Regions from separate parts of the Methylomonas sp. HYX-M1 genome, predicted to be linked through region 1. Evidence: predicted binding sites of a transcription regulator. Region 1 holds the regulator's gene; the other holds the start of a gene.
The links. The regulator HrcA, encoded in region 1, represses chaperone genes, less so after heat shock. The targets are predictions, from matches to a motif close to TNTTAGCACTCNNNNNNNNNGAGTGCTAANA.

Region 2: a site for HrcA is predicted at 1,662-1,692, ahead of groES (co-chaperone GroES). Genes of this name have one in related genera too.

The regions. Positions count from the first base shown of each region.
Region 1 is NZ_CP160405.1:1,273,899-1,277,023, forward strand. It holds gene AB0A83_RS06020 (hypothetical protein) at 1-103, opposite strand, end outside; gene AB0A83_RS06025 (VacJ family lipoprotein) at 272-1,015, opposite strand; gene hrcA (heat-inducible transcriptional repressor HrcA) at 1,388-2,428, shown strand; gene grpE (nucleotide exchange factor GrpE) at 2,479-3,123, shown strand.
Region 2 is NZ_CP160405.1:1,825,569-1,828,693, reverse strand. It holds gene groL (chaperonin GroEL) at 1-1,280, opposite strand, end outside; gene groES (co-chaperone GroES) at 1,329-1,616, opposite strand; gene AB0A83_RS08410 (molybdopterin-synthase adenylyltransferase MoeB) at 1,760-2,509, shown strand; gene AB0A83_RS08405 (hypothetical protein) at 2,562-2,858, opposite strand.

The DNA of each region.
Region 1 (3,125 bases):
TTACGCTGGATACGATGCGCATATGCTCGTCGATGTTGTTGATGTATCGTAACGACGATAAATGCTCGATTTGTGAGGGGCTTAGAACGTTGTTATTAGTCATCATGAAGCTCGAATTAAGGCCAAGACGGTTTATCCGGAGTCATTGGGCAACAAAATTTATGCCAAATTTTCCGGGATCGAATCCTGATTCGATCCCAAGTCGCCAAATACTAACGCGTGCTCCAGCCGGCATTTTTATTCGGAGCGATTTGCCTTGGCGGCATCCGCCTCAATAAGGATTTACCGGGGACAGTTTGTCATCCAGTTCCTCGATGTCCAGCAAGTCTTGCGGCGGTACGTTGCCGTCATGAACCAAATAATTTCTTTGCGACAGGTAGGCACCGCGGAAAAAAGCGTAGCGATCTAAAGCGGCTTCAGTGGCGATTTTTTCGTTTTCCAAATTATCCGCCCGTAAATCGGTCGTATTTAGCGCGCCTAGGCCGATGGATACGGCCCGGGAGACCGTGGCCGAGGAAAAATATAAGCCCGTATAGCTAATCGGATTGGTGGCTGTGTCGCCCAGCAAACCGAATATTCCACGCGGCGAACTCGGTCCTAATAACGGCAAGACTAAATACGGGCCGGCGGGGACTCCCCAGACGCCCAAGGTTTGATCGAAATCTTCCTTATGCTTGGGGAAGTCCAAGCCGCTGGCAACGTCGATTAATCCGCCTATACCCGCCGTGGTATTGAGCAGCAAGCGCGCGGTATCCTGGCCGGCTTCGTCCAGCTTACCTTGCAGGGTGTTATTGATGACGACGCGGATGTCGTCCAAGTTGCTGAAGAAATTGGTCACGCCGCTGTCTACGATGTCGGGCGTTATCCAGCGGTAACCTCTGGCGACCGGTTTCATCACGTAATCGTCCAGGCTATCGTTGAATCCCTGCATGCTGCGGTTCCACCCCTCGAACGGGTCGTCCGGGTTTTTCGCAGCGCTTGAGGCGCATCCGGTCGCTAATATGATGATGGCCATTGCGGGCGCTAATAAACGGGATGGTCCCAAACGCATGCTTTTATACCTCGTTAGTTGTAGGCCGGCACAAGGGGTGGCGCAACATAGCACACAATGCCGGCTAGTCGGCAAGGAATTATAGGCGGTGGCGGAACAAATAGGACCTGCCGGCTTAGCTACCGATTAAAGTTAAATTTCGCTATCGCAACAGGGCTCGTTTGCCAGTTCTTCGCAAGCAGCATACGTAAAATCGGCTCATAAAGCGTTAGCCCGTGTAAGTCGTATTTGGAGAAACCGGCCGGCAGGGCGGTTGACAAGGTTTCGGCTTGCTGTTAGCTTTCCTGGCACTCTTGGGCTTAGAGTGCTAATAGTGGTTTTTCGGGTGGAGTGGTTGTGGCCAGTAATCCAGATTTAAACGACAGGTCTTTGTACCTATTAAAAACCTTGGTTGAGCGTTATATCCAAGACGGACAGCCCGTTGGATCGCGCGTGTTATCCAAGGATGCGAATCTCAAACTGAGTCCGGCAACCATTCGCAACGTGATGGCCGATTTGGAAGATTTGGGATTGATTCATTCGCCGCACACCTCCGCCGGCAGAGTACCCACCGTCAGCGGCTACCGTTTGTTCGTCAACAGTTTGCTGACGGTTAAGCCTTTGCAATTGCAGGAATTGGATCAGTTGCATAGCCACATGTTGTCGGAAGCCGACGCGCCGGCCGAGTTATTGTCCAAGGCTTCCAAGTTGTTGTCTGAAGTCAGCAAAATGGCAGGTGTGGTGACTTTGCCGCGCCGGGAGTCGGTCACGCTGCGGCACATCGAATTCCTGCCGATGTCGAGTGGCCGGGTTCTGGTGATATTCGTGACCGACGGCGACGAAGTGCATAACAAGATTATCCATACCGAGCGGGTTTTCGCCGCATCGGAATTGCAGCAGGCCGCCAATTACCTGAATTCGGTCTATAGCGGTCAAAGTCTGGCTCGCATCCGGGAACTGATTTTATCCGACATGGAACAGGATAAGAACCAGGTCAATCAGGGCATGATAGATGCGGTGAATATGGCTAAATTGGCGTTCGAGCAGCAGCCGAAGGAAGATTATGTGCTAAGCGGCGAGACCAATCTGATGGGGTTTTCGGAATTGTCGCATATGGATAGATTGAAACAGTTGTTCGAGGCATTCAGTCAGAAGCAAGGAGTGATTCACCTGTTGGATCAATGTCTTAACTCGGAAGGCGTGCAGATTTTCATCGGCGAGGAGTCCGGGTACCGGGCCTTCGATCATTGCAGTTTGGTGACTTCGTCCTATTCGGTCAACGATGAAGTGGTCGGGGTACTCGGAGTGATCGGCCCTACCCGGATGGCTTACGAGAAAATCATTCCCTACGTCGACGTTACCGCAAAATTATTGGGAGCGGCCTTGAATAGTAAATAATCGTCCCTATCGTTTACGGACTGAAAAAAATTAATACTGTGGAGTAGAACATGAGTCATCAGCAATCAAGCCACGAGCAGCAGACAGACAGTGAATTAATTGCCGAAGTGCTTGAGCAAACCAAACACGCGTTTAACGAGCCGGTTGGAGAAGAGGCGCCGCAGTCTGCCGAGCAAAGCGCGGAACTGGATGCTTTACGTGCCCAGTTGGAAGAAGCGCAGCAACAGGCGGCGGCCAATTTGGATAAAGCCATGCGTGCTGCGGCGGAGATGGACAATCTGAAAAAGCGCATACAAAAAGAATTGGACGACGAGCGCAAATACGGATTGGCCAAGTTCGCAAAAGAATTGCTTTCGGTCCTGGATAGCCTGGAATTAGGTATACAAGCCGCTACCGGCGACAGCCCGGAGATGGCTAAATTACGCGAGGGCAGCGAGCTGACGATTAAGCAGTTCGAATCCGTATTTGCAAAATTCAACATCGAAGCAATCGATCCCACCGGTCAACCGTTTAATCCGGAGTTGCATCAGGCGATGGTCATGCAGCCGAGTACCAGCGTTGAGCCGGGTCACGTTATTACCGTATTCCAAAAAGGTTATGTGCTGAACGGCCGCTTGTTGCGCCCGGCTATGGTGGTCGTGGCAAAAGCGGAAGACAAACCCGCCGATAGTGCAAAAATCGATGAGCAGGCTTGAAA
Region 2 (3,125 bases), 550 kb from region 1:
TCCAAAGCAGCCAGAGCACGGACCAGAGCAGTACCACCGCCGGCAACCACGCCTTCTTCGACGGCTGCGCGAGTTGAATGCAGTGCGTCTTCGACACGGGCTTTCTTCTCTTTCATTTCGACTTCGGTCGCAGCACCCACTTTGATCACCGCCACGCCGCCGGCCAGTTTTGCCAGGCGCTCTTGCAGTTTTTCCCGATCGTAATCGGAAGTAGCATCGTCGGCTTGGGCGCGGATTTGTGCGACACGACCTTTGATTTGCTCTTCGTCGCCGGCACCGTCGATGATGGTGGTGTTTTCCTTATTGATTTGTACACGCTTGGCAGTACCCAGCATGTCTACGTCGGCTTTTTCCAATGACAAGCCGACTTCTTCGGAAATAACGGTACCGCCGGTCAAAATCGCAATGTCTTCCAGCATGGCTTTACGGCGATCACCGAAACCGGGCGCTTTTACTGCGCACACTTTTACGATACCGCGCATGTTGTTGACAACCAAGGTAGCCAAGGCTTCGCCTTCAACATCTTCCGCAATGATCAACAGCGAACGGCCGGATTTGGCTACGCCTTCCAATACCGGCAGCATTTCACGAATATTGGAGATTTTTTTGTCATACAGCAGGACAAACGGATCATCCAACTCGACGCTCATGCTGTCTTGTTTGTTGATGAAGTACGGAGACAAATAACCGCGATCGAATTGCATGCCTTCGACCACGTCCAATTCGTTGTTTAAACCGGTACCTTCTTCTACCGTGATAACGCCTTCTTTACCGACCTTCTCCATCGCTTCGGCGATAATTGCGCCGACCGATTCGTCGGAGTTGGCGGAAATGGTACCGACTTGAGCAATCGCTTTGCTGTCGCTGCATGGAATCGCCGCTTTCTCGATAGCCGCTACCGCTGCCGTCACGGCGCTGTCGATACCGCGTTTCAAATCCATGGGATTCATGCCGGCCGCAACCGCTTTCAAACCTTCGTTGACTATTGCTTGAGCCAACACGGTTGCAGTGGTAGTGCCGTCGCCGGCGACATCAGAAGTTTTGGACGCAACTTCTTTAACCATTTGTGCGCCCATGTTTTCGAATTTATCCTTTAATTCGATTTCTTTAGCAACCGACACGCCGTCTTTGGTAATGGTGGGAGCACCGAAGCTTTTGTCCAATACGGCATTACGGCCTTTAGGACCCAAGGTCACTTTTACCGCGTTTGCTAGAATGTTGACGCCCGCAACCATCAAAGCGCGCGCATCACCGCCGAATTTTACGTCTTTTGCTGCCATTTTTTATTCCTTAATCGTTTTTATGTAATTGATAAATATCGATTTGGATTATTCCAAAATACCCATAATGTCGTCTTCGCGCATCACAATGTACTGCTCGCCGCCGACTTTTACTTCGGAACCGGAATATTTACCGAACAATACTTTGTCGCCAACCTTAACTGCCATTGGACGCACCTGGCCGTTATCAAGAGGTTTGCCTTCGCCAACTGCCAAAACTTCACCTTCGCTCGGTTTTTCTGCAGCGGAACCGGGCAGTACGATGCCACCTGCGGTTTTGGTTTCTTCTTCCACACGCTTAACGACAACGCGGTCATGTAACGGACGAATTTTCATCAATGTCTCCTTTATGTAGATACAGGTTAAAGATCAAACTAAATTTATTAGCACTCTCTTGTAACGAGTGCTAATAATAGCGAGGTTTTGCACTCTGTCAAGCTCTTTGGCATTATCAACCGCCTTTCTCGGAAGCTTTAAACATGAACGACCAACAACTGTTGCGCTACAGCCGACAAATCATGCTGCCCCCAGTGGATATCGAGGGTCAGCAAAAACTATTGGATGCCAAGGTATTAATCGTCGGGGCCGGCGGACTAGGCTCCCCGGCAGCCATGTATTTGGCGGCTGCCGGCGTAGGCCACCTGACGCTCTACGATAACGACCAAGTGGATCTAAGCAATCTACAACGCCAAATCGCCCACGGCACCGCCGATATAGGGTTGGACAAAGTCATTTCAACCCGCGACAGCTTAAAAAACATCAATCCGGAAATTGCGGTAGTCGCTCGCAAGGCACGATTAGAAGGGGAAAACCTGTTAAACGAGGTAAAAAATACCGATGTGGTTTTAGATTGCAGCGACAATTTCACCACCCGCTTTGCCGTGAACAAGGCATGCGTAGCCTACCGAAAACCTTTGGTTTCAGGAGCCGCCATACGCTTTGAAGGACAAATTAGCGTATTTACGCCGGGTAAAGGGGAAAGCCCTTGCTATAACTGCTTATATCAGAGCGAGGGCGAAGAACTGCAAAACTGCGCGACTAATGGCGTTATCGCGCCTATCACCGGTATTATCGGATGCGTTCAAGCACTGGAAACCATCAAGCTAATCGTTTCCTGTGGAGAACCCTTGGTTGGCCGTCTATTGCTGCTGGATGGATTAAGCATGGAATGGCAAAATTTACGCTTGAAAAAAAACCCGCATTGTCCTTGCTGCGGCCATTCTGTCTAATAAAAAGCCGGGAAATACCCGGCTTTTTTCCAACTCGGCGCTAACAATTAAGTCATTTTTTAGCGAGTAAGCCTTTAACCGTGGTTATTAATTTCTCGGCCATATTCAACACTGGCGACTCGCTATCGCCATGTGGTTCGATATCGCCAAAAGGCTCGCCATTTTTCATCGTGTACATGTAAATGAAATAGCCCAACGGTGCAAATGCAAAAAAGGCGATGATCAGCATCACAATGCCTAGCTCAAACACACCACCCATAGCAACCTCCTCATTTTTTTTAGTTTTTGTTGTTAAATTAAGACCATAGGCCTCATAGCGGACTATAACCCCATCGGTTCTACGGTACAAGTTCAAATTCCTGCCACACCCGATTCAATTGGCTACAACCCGCAATAACCATAAAGTTCAAACGCTTGAAATTATCCAAGTTAGGGGTACCATCCCCTCCATCAATCACAATAAACGCTACTTATCCAAGGAACAATTTCGTAGAGATCATGCATGCAAATTTGTCTACCCAACGGCATCAATCGTCGGCCTCTTTGTTTACTGTTTGTTGACTAAGTATCAATGCAGCAGCTTTGACAATCGCGCAAATCCGCGTCCAGCCTAGAT